3 regions of the Micromonospora sp. NBC_00858 genome follow, and region 3 is predicted to be linked to each of the others. Evidence: riboswitches for the same ligand, from Rfam matches in the RefSeq annotation. Region 3 holds a riboswitch; each other region holds the start of a gene.
What was found. Region 3 has a riboswitch for cyclic di-AMP ahead of OG990_RS01120 (coiled-coil domain-containing protein). Riboswitches for the same ligand answer to the same signal wherever they lie in the genome.
Positions count from the first base shown of each region.

Region 1: it holds a riboswitch for cyclic di-AMP, as region 3 does, so the genes downstream of both, OG990_RS26815 (hypothetical protein) here and OG990_RS01120 (coiled-coil domain-containing protein) in region 3, are expected to answer to the same signal.
Region 2: it holds a riboswitch for cyclic di-AMP, as region 3 does, so the genes downstream of both, OG990_RS19285 (C39 family peptidase) here and OG990_RS01120 (coiled-coil domain-containing protein) in region 3, are expected to answer to the same signal.

Region 1 covers NZ_CP108828.1:5,752,739-5,756,006, forward strand. Annotated here, with positions in the region: gene OG990_RS26810 (YibE/F family protein) at 1-1,211, shown strand, start outside; cyclic di-AMP (ydaO/yuaA leader) riboswitch at 1,378-1,509, shown strand; gene OG990_RS26815 (hypothetical protein) at 1,513-2,532, shown strand; gene OG990_RS26820 (carbonic anhydrase) at 2,588-3,268, opposite strand, start outside.
Region 2 covers NZ_CP108828.1:4,145,599-4,148,866, reverse strand. Annotated here, with positions in the region: gene OG990_RS19290 (hypothetical protein) at 39-806, shown strand; cyclic di-AMP (ydaO/yuaA leader) riboswitch at 1,092-1,233, shown strand; gene OG990_RS19285 (C39 family peptidase) at 1,479-2,312, shown strand; gene OG990_RS19280 (hypothetical protein) at 2,383-3,268, opposite strand, start outside.
Region 3 covers NZ_CP108828.1:225,506-228,773, forward strand. Annotated here, with positions in the region: gene OG990_RS01115 (hypothetical protein) at 1-446, opposite strand, end outside; gene OG990_RS01120 (coiled-coil domain-containing protein) at 565-1,626, opposite strand; cyclic di-AMP (ydaO/yuaA leader) riboswitch at 1,632-1,763, opposite strand; gene OG990_RS01125 (cation diffusion facilitator family transporter) at 1,907-2,824, opposite strand; gene OG990_RS01130 (HelD family protein) at 2,931-3,268, opposite strand, start outside.

The DNA of each region.
Region 1 (3,268 bases), 2.2 Mb from region 3:
TGACCCGGGTGGTGACCGAGCCGTGCCCGCCGGCCGCACCGAGTCCCGAGGGCACGCCGGACGCCGGGGCCGGGCTGTGCGGCACCGTGGACGTCCGGGTGGCCGACGGGCCAGCTGCCGGCCAGCAGGTCCAGACGCCGGTGCCGGACGGACCCGGCGCACCCCGGGTCGAGGTCGGTGACGAGGTCATCCTGGTCGAGCTGACCGATCCGGCCGATCCCGTCGCCAGCAGCTGGAACATCGCGGAGCACCAGCGCGGCACGCCGTTGGTCTGGCTGGCGGTGGTCTTCGCCGCCGCGATCGTCGCGTTCGGCCGGTGGCGGGGCCTGGCCGCGCTGGCTGGGCTGGCCGCCAGCTTCGCCATCCTGCTCACCTTCGTGCTCCCGGGGATCGGCGCTGGCCGATCACCGCTGCTGGTGGCGGTGGTCGGCGCCGCCCTGATCATGTTCGTGGTGCTCTACCTGACGCACGGGGTCACCGCGCAGACCTCGGTCGCGGTGCTCGGCACCCTGGGCAGCCTGGTGTTGACCGGCGTGCTCGCCACCATCGCCACCGCCGCCACCCACCTCACCGGCTTCGGCAGCGAGGACGCCACCACGCTGTCGATGTTCCAGGCCAACGTGGACCTGCACGGCCTGCTGCTCGCCGGGATCATCATCGGCTCGCTCGGGGTCCTCGACGACGTGACGGTCACCCAGGCGGCCACCGTCACCGAGCTGGCGAACGCCAACCCCGGGCTGACCCGGTTGCAGCTCTACCGGGCGGCCACCCGAGTCGGCCGGGCGCACATCGCCTCCACCGTCAACACCATCGTGCTGGCGTACGCGGGCGCCTCACTGCCGCTACTGCTCCTGCTCACCGCCGACTCGCGGCCGCTCGGGCAGATCCTGACCAGCGAGTTCCTCGCGCAGGAGATCGTCCGCAGCGCGGTCGCCACGCTCGGCCTCATCGCAGCCGTACCGCTGACCACCGGACTGGCCGCCGTGGTGACCGCAGCCGGCCGGTCGGGTGCCGAGCTGCCCGCCGACCCGGCCGCCGAGCCGCCCGCCGAGCGACCCAGGCCGGACCGCGCGGAGGCACTGGCCGCACTCAGCTCACCGCGCACGGGTCGACCCGACCCAACCGGACCCGATCCGGCGCGGGCCACACCCCCAACCACCGCCACCGACCGGTGGCACGAGCCGGACAGGAGCACGGAGACGGCATGGTGACACTCCTCAGCGTGACGAGGTGGGGCATCCGCCCTGAGAACCGCGTCACTGGTCACTCAGCGCCATGGCGAAATGACGCTTTTAGTCGGCATCTGGACGTAGCTCAGCCGGTCGACTCTCGGGTAACCTCGCTGCCGGTTACCGCTGAAGGCGCGACGCAGCGCCTGCGGTGCCACCGCCCAATCGCCAGCTGGCGAGCCGGGGACCCAGGCACGTGGGGTGAATCCGCGTCAGCGGTAGGGGCCACTTCCGCCCCGAACCCGTCAGCTAACCCGGTCGGCGGTCGACGGAAGGGAATATTGTGACGGCACCCCTACGCCGCTGGTTGACACCCGTGGTGGCCGTGATCGCCGCACTGACCGTGCTCGCCGGCCCCCTCCCGGCGCACGCCGCCCCGACGACCCCCACACCGTCCGGGCACGAGGAGGACGGCGAGCCCGCGCTGCTCAACGACGTGATCGAGAAGGCCAACCGCGACTACTCCGCCGCCAAGTCCAAGTTGGACAAGTCCAAGAAGCGGCAGATTGAGCTGGCGGCGGAGGTCGACCGGGCCAACGCGGAGTTGGAGAAGCTGGCCCCCCAGGTCGGGCAGATCGCCGCCCAGTCGTACCGGACCGGCCGGATCGGCGCGATCGCGATGCTGTTGGAGAGCGACGCCCCCGACTCGTTCGTCCAGCGCGCCGCGGTGCTCGACGAGATGAACATGGTCAACGAGAAGAAGCTCTCCGAGGTCAACACGGTGAAGTCCCGCGCCGAGCAGGCCAAGCTGGCCCTCGACGCGGAGGTCCGCGAGCAGCAGAAGCAGACCGCCCTGATGGCGAAGGAGAAGCGCGACGCCGACAAGGCGCTCGCGCTGGTCGGTGGGAAGGGCTTCACCGGCGGCCTGGTGTCGGCGACCTCACCGGTCGCCCGGATCGGCCCCAACCGGACCGCCGACGGTGACTGGAAGTCCGAGTCGTGCAGCGAGAACGACCCCACCACCTCCGGCTGCGTCACCCCGCGCACGCTGCACGCGTACAAGGAGGTCAAGCGGGCCGGCTTCAACCGGTTCGTCGGCTGCTACCGCTCCGGCGGGCCGTGGGAGCACCCGAAGGGCCGCGCCTGCGACTGGTCGTTGCAGAAGAGCGGCTTCAGCCCGTGGCACAACGAGGACACCCGGACGTACGGCAACAACGTGGCCGCGTTCCTCATCCGCAACGCCGACCGGCTCGGCATCTACTACGTGATCTGGAACCGACAGATCTGGTTCCCGGCGACCGGCTGGAAGTCGTACAGCGGGCCGTCGAACCACACCGACCACGTACACATGTCGATGCTCTGACCGCATGTCCACCCGTCGAAGGGCCGTCCCGCGTCGCGGGGCGGCCCTCGTCGCGTCAGGCGGCGGCGGGCGCGGTCGGGCTGGCCGCCGTGCTGGGCCCGGTCGGTACGTCGAGCGCCGTGGCGGTAGCCGGCACGGCGGCCACCGGGCGCACCGCGCCGGCGGCGAGCCGGTACGACACCCCCACCACCGCGCAGCGCCCCTGCGCCACCTCGGCTGCCAGCACGGGCGACTGGCCGAGCAGCGCCTCGACGGTCTGCGCGATGTGGATGTCGACGATGCCGTCGATGTCGTCCACCCCCTCGGCCTCGGCGCGACGCAGGCTGGGCAGCACGGCGTCGACCACGGCACGCAGGTGCCCCCGGGGCGGGGTGCCGGTGGCGGCTGCCTCCCGGGCCGCCTGGACCGCACCGCAGGAGTCGTGGCCGAGCACCACCACCAGCGGGGTGCCGAGCACGGTCACCGCGTATTCCACGCTGCCCAGCACCTCCGGGCCGGTCGTGTGCCCGGCCGTGCGGACCACGAAGAGGTCGCCCAGCCCCCGGTCAAAGATGATCTCGGCGGCCAGTCGGGAGTCGGAGCAGCCGACGATCACCGCGAACGGGTGCTGTCCGTCGGCGACCGCCGCCCGGTGCCCGGCGTCCTGGTTGGGGTGGCGCGGGGCGCCGCTGACGAAGCGCCGGTTGCCGGCGGCCAGCTCGGCGTACGCCCGGGCCGGCTCGGTGAGCGCCGGCGC
Region 2 (3,268 bases), 3.8 Mb from region 3:
GATCCCCATCGCATCGCTCTCTCCCCGAGGTGCCCACCATGGAGACCGTCGTCTTCTACCAGTTCCTGACCGAGGTGCCGCAGGCCGTCGCCATCTGGTCGGCCCTGTTCCTGCTGGCGCTGACCGTGCTCGCCGTGCTCGTCGCCCGCCCGGAGCGGGACCGGCCGGCGGTCGACCCGACTCCGGCGCCCACCGACCGGGAGGTGGCCGCCGCCGAGGCCGCCGACCTGCGCCGGTACGCCGAGGAGGTGGCCGTCGCGGCGGCCGGCGCGGCGCAGACCGCCCGCCGCCGACGCGCGGACTGGCTGGCCGCTCAGGAGCAGGTGGAACGCGCGTGGGCCGGGTACGACGAGGCGGACACCGCCGCCCGTCGGTTCGCCGGCGCCGCGGCACTGCCCACCCCTCGTACCCCGCGTACCCCCGCCGAGTACGCCGCCCGGGAGCGCTATCTGCATCGCGCGGCGATGGCGGCGTACTGGCGCGGCGACCTGTCCATGGGGCAGCTCGCTGACGTGTTCGGGCAGCGGCACGGCTGGGACCCCCGCCGGCACCCGGTTGAGCAGGAGGTGCTGCTCAACCGGGCGGTCCGGGACGCGAGGCTCGCCGACTACCGGGCCGCCGCCGGGCGGGAACGGTCGGCCTGGCGAGACGCGGAGCTTGCGGCCTCCTCGGCCCGGGCCCTCACCGAGGAGGCGTACGCGGCGGCGGCCCGGCTGCGTCCGAACCCGCTGCCGGCGCGTCGGACGATGACCGCAGTGCTCCGTCCGGCGGCCGCGACGCGCTGGCGGCCGGCCCGGGTTGGCTGAGTCGTCAATTAGGCCGTGAGCCCGGTCACACTCACTCGAAATCGGGCGGACGGCTCGATCGGCAGCATTGTTCCCACGAATTCGAGGCCGTTGCCGACGGCCTGTCCGGTTGTCGCCCGCAGGCGCCGCCGTAACCGGTTGTCCCATCGAGTCGCGTCAGTGGCAATACGCGCAGAAATTGCTGCGACAGTTCAGGTTTACGCAGGTGAACCTGGCTTGGCAGGGTGCGGAGCGGCCAGTAGTGTCGTCCCGTCCGGTGCGGTAACCGATCGCAAGAGGCGACGCCGCGCTGACCCGCTTAATCGTGATCAACGAACCGGGGACCCACCAGTAAGTCCGGGGTGAATCCGCGAGCCACGGCCCGCGGTAGGGCGATCTTCCCGCCCGAATCCGTCAGCTAACCCGGTAGGCGGTGTCGGAAGGAGTTCCATCGTCGTGCAGCAACTCTCGACCTCTCGATTGTTCCCCCGCCTCCACGGCGCCGCGGTACCCCCGCTTATCCGTCCAGTGACGGTGAGCTGACCCCCCGGGTCACCGCCTCTTCCGCCCGGCCGCGCCGGGCATTCCCCTGAGCGGTTCATCATCCGCGGACCACGGTCCGCGCGCTGGCGCCTGCCCGGATACCGGTCCGGCTCCGGTGTGCCGCTCTCCCCCTGATCCGTGGAGGACCCCGTGAAGCACACCCTGAAGCGTCAGCTCCGCCGCCTCACCACCGAGCGCCCGTACCAGATCGTCACCGCCTCCGCCGCGGCCCTCGTGATCGCGACCACCACCGGTGCTCTGTTCGCCGGCGCCGACGACGCCCCGGCCAGCCAGCACACCGCGACCACGGTCGCCGAGATGCGCAGCGACTCCGTTGCCTCCCGTGGCGAGGCGCGTGCCGCGTCCCCCTCGGCCAGCACCGCGCCGACCACCGCTGCCCCCGCGCCGGCCACCAAGGCCGCGTCGCCCGCCGCCAAGGCCAGCAGCAACCCGGACCTGACCAGTAAGCCGAAGCCGCCCGCGACCAAGGTGCTCGACTACGACTACCAGGTGCAGAACACGTACTTCAACTGCGGCCCGGCTGCCACCCGCAACGCCCTCAGCGCCGCCGGCATCGACCGCACCCAGGATGAGCTGGGCGCCGAGCTGGGCACCACCGAGATGGGCACCAACTCGGCCCTGGACACCACTCGGGTGCTCAACGCCGAGGTGAAGGGCTCCCCGTACCGGACCCGGATGTTCGCTGGCACGCCCAGCCCGGCCCAGATGGACCAGCTCCAGGCCGACGTGGTCAAGGCGATCACCGACGGCCGCGGCGTGGTGGCCAACGTCGCCGGCGACGCCACCGACACCGACGGCGGCTGGCACTCCTACGGCGGCGGCCACTACATCGCCGTGGTGGGTTACAAGGACAACGGCCGGACCGTGCGGATCGCCGACTCGGCCAACGCGGCCGACCCGTCGTACTGGATCACCACGATCAACCTGGCCAACTGGATCGCCACTCGGGGCTACTCCGCCTGACCCGGGCGTAGCCGCCGCGGGCGCCGTCCCCCACAAGGGGCCGGCGCCCGCGGCGTCTCTGTCCGTGCGATCAGTAGCTGATGAAGCCGTACAGCGCGAGGTGGTTCGACTTCGTCCCGCTGACCGTGTGGTCGATGCCGGACGGCTGCACGCTGCCCTTCACGAAGAGATAGTCGATCTTGCTGGAGCCGCTGGTGGCCTTCGACCCGTAGCCGGTCATGCCGTACCCGCCCAGCGTGCCGGGCGCGATGCCAGTGCGGTTCGCGTCGATGCCCACGACGCGGATCGTGGAGGCGTTCAGCAGGCTGGTCGCGTCGGCACCGAGGTGGATGCCGCTGTTGGCGATGCCCCGGTCGCCGTCGCCAGCGCACGCGTTCTGCCGGTTCTCCTGCGGTAGGTGCATCGTCGCGGCGAACACGCTGGTGCCGGTGGCCTTGATGGTGAACCGGGCCGCGATGGCGCTGGTCCGCTTCCACTTGTAGTAGTCGGTGCTGTCCGGGTCGCTGTTCGGCGGCTTGTACAGGGTGCACCCGGCGCCGTTGGCGTAGGCCGTGCCGGGCTTGAGCCAGCCCGCGCTCCAGTACTTCGAGATGTCACCGGCGGCGAGGCTGAGCGTCCGGGTGTTCCAGATGATCCCGTTGGTCTGCTTCTTTTTGAGGTCGCCGAGCGACTGCGAACTGCACTTGTGCGTGCTGCCCCACGGCTCCGGGTCACTCCACGCCACGATCGCACCGTAGGTGCCTGCCGGGTAGCCGAACTTGGCCGACAGTTGGTCGGCGTACGCCTCGGCCTGGCCGGTGCCGCGCACCTGCTGCACGATCAGGATGTCGGGTGCCACCACGCCACTGGTGCCGGTGCGGCCGGCGTCGTCAACCAGGATCGAGGTCAGGTGGTCCGGCCCGGAGATCCGGGTGCACGTCCCGTCGGAGTTGTTCACCACCAGGTTCTCGATGTTG
Region 3 (3,268 bases):
CACGGCTTGTACGTGGAGAGCACCGTCGCGATGATCATCAGGCTGGTCGACACCGCAGGTGCGATCACCAGGTCGGCGCGGTCCCGGGCGGGCAGGGCGGCGCCCAGCGCACCGGCGTGCCGCAGGTTCGGGGTGAGCAGGAACAGCACCAGGCCGACCATCACCGTGGTGATCACCAGCTTGGTCACGACCCAGCGGTAGCGCAGCAGGCCCCACGGGGTGAACAGCGCGCTGGCCACGCCGACCAGCCAGACCAGCACGCTCAGCGGAGCGAACAGCACGGTGCCGACCAACGCGGCGGCCGGGTAGACGACGGCCGGGTCGGCACCGCGCAGCGCCGCGACGCCGAGGGTGAGCAGCACCAGGTCGGTGCCGAGCCAGCCGAGCGACGTGACCAGGTGCAGGGTGAGCAGCGCCTTGCGAGCGCTGGGCGGTAGTCGACGCATACGAGCGATGCTGCCGCCGGACCCGGCCGGGGTCGTCCGACCGCCGGCGACATCCGGGGTACGCCCGCTGACGTACTCCGGCCGGCGCCCCGCTCAGCGGGGCGCCGGCCGGGTCGGGTCAGTACACCGACAGGTGTACGTGGTTGGTGTGGTCGCTGGACGGGTCGCCACCCGCCCCGCTGTACGACTTCCACCCGCTGCTGGGCAGCCAGATCTGCCTGTACCAGATCACGTACAGCACGGCGAGCCGGTCGGCGTTGCGGATGAAGTACGCGGCCAGGTTGTTGCCGTACGTCTTGTCGCCGCCGGTGGCGTCCCCGCCGAAGCCGTTCGTCTGCGCGGCGAAGTCGCAGGCCCGGCCCTTCGGGTGTTCACCGGAGCCGCCGGAGCGGTGGCAGGACACGTACCGGGTGAAGCCGGCGGCCTTGGCCTGGTTGAGCGCGTGCAGGGTGCGCGGGGTGATGCAGCCGGTGGCCGGGGTGGGGTCGTTGACGCTGCACGACTCGGACGGCCAGGAGCCGTCGGAGTTGCGCGGCGCGGCCTGGGCGTTGGCGGCGGAGGTGCCCCGGTTGGAGCCGCTGTCGGCCGTGGTCTGGTTGGTGGTAGCCACTTTCAGGGCCCGTTCGGCCTGTTCCTTGCGCTTGGCCATCACGGTGACCTGCTTGCGCTGTTCGCGGATCTCGCCGTCCAGGGCCACCCGGGTGCGGCTGGCCTCGTCCTTGGTGGCGAGCAGTTCGCGCAGCACCCGGTCCTCGTTGGCGGCGACCGCGTCCAGCGCGGCGGCCCGGTCCATGAAGCCCTCCGGGGTGTTGCTGTTGAGCAACGCCGACATCGTGCCGAGCCGGCCGGTGCGGTAGGCCACCCCGGCGATCTCGCCGACCTTGCCGCTGCGTTCGGTCAGCTCGGTCTCGGTGGTCTTCAGTTGGGTGGTGAGCTGCTGCTGCCGCTGGACGGAGGTGTCCAGGGCGCGCTTCGCGTCCAGGTAACCCTTGCTGGCCGCCTCCAGTTGGGCCCGCAGCGCCGGGGTGCCACCCTCCTCGTCGCCGTCGGGTGCCGCGGCGGCCCGCAGGGCGGTCTGGGGAGCGGCCGAGGCGGCGCCGGCCGGGAGTGCGACGCCGAGGGCGAGCATCGCGACGATCAGGGCCGCCAGTCGGGCGGCGGGCGGTCGTGCTGGTGCCACTACGCATGTCCTTCCGTCAGCCGCCGACCGGGTTAGCTGACGGGTTCGGGACGGAAGATCCCTACCGCTGACGCGGATGCACCCCAGGAACATGGTTCCCCGGTTCGCCCGCTCGGGCGATTAGGCGGCGGCCGCCACCGGCGCCGTTAGGGCGCCGCCGGGTGGAGGCCGGGACCGAGCCTACCGGGGCCGGTGGGACTGATGCAGCCGATGTGACGGACGGTGCGTGCGTCGTCACGGTAAATTCGGGCGAAGTTGATGAAAGCTCCAGAAAAAGGCGTTACCACCGGATCGAACCGCAGGCCCCAGGGGCGGCGCCGGGCTCGATCTGCAACGTCGCGTGCTCGATCCGGAAGTCTTCGTGCAGGGCGGTACGCGCCGCGGTGAGCACCGCGCCGACCTCCGCGTCGGGCGCCATCGTCAGGTGTGCGGAGGCCACCTCCATGCCCGAGGTGAGCGTCCAGACGTGCAGGTCGTGCACCTCGACCACGCCGGGCACCGCGGCCAGCCGGTCGTGTACGGCGGTCACCTGGAGGTGTTCCGGGGCGGCCTGCACCAGGATGCGGACCGCGGCCCGCCCCAGCCGCCAGGTGCGCGGCAGGATGAACACGCCGATGGCGACCGCGACGAGCGGGTCGGCCCACCACCAGTCCGTGACCTGAATGAGCAGCGCCGCGCCGATCACGCCGAGCGAGCCGAGCAGGTCGCCGAGCACCTCCAGGTAGGCGCCCTGGAGGTTGATGCTCTCCCGGGCACCTGAGCGGAGCAGGGCGAAGGCGGCCAGGTTGGCGAGCAGGCCGAGCGTGGCCACCGCGAGCATCGGGCCGGCCAGCACCTCGTGCGGGTCGCCGAACCGGCCGATCGCCTCGAGCACCACGTAGACCGCCACGCCGGAGAGCAGGACGGCGTTGGCCAGTGCAGCGAGCACCTCGAGCCGGTAGAGCCCGAAGGTGCGCTGCGGGTCGCCCGTGGTCCGCTGGGTGGCGGTGATCGCGGCGAGCGCCATCCCGATGCCGAGCACGTCGGTGAACATGTGCCCGGCGTCGGAGAGCAGGGCCAGTGAGCCGGTGTGGAAGGCGGCCACCGCTTCGACCACCATCAGGGCGGCGAGCAGCCCGAACGCCGTCCAGAGTCGGCCCCGGTGCTGGTGCGCGGCGTTGGCGACCGACGCATGGTGGTGGTCATGACCTGCGCCCACGAAACCACCCTCCGCCGTCGGTCCGGATTTGGTCAAATGTATGCGCACATCGCTATGTATGCAAGTGTAAGGCCGGTGGTCGCCCGGTGGGGGCTACCGCCGCAGGTCAGCCGATCGGGTCGATGGTGGTGAGCCGCTGAGTGGCCCGGGAGAGCGCGACGTAGAGGGTGCGCACGCCCGCGCCCGGATCCGCCCGGATCTCGCTCGGGGCGACCAGCACCACCCCGTCGTACTCCATGCCCTTGGCCTCCAGGCTGGTCACCACCTGCAGCCGCGGCGCGCCGAGCACGCCGAGCCAACCGGCGACCTCGTCGCGGCGGGGGACCGGCGTGATCACCCCGACCGTGCCCTCGACCTCGGCCAGCAGGCCGGTGGCCGCCTCCACGATCGCGGTCTCCAGCGCGGTGGGGGGCACCACCAGCTCGACCGGATCGACCCCGGTGG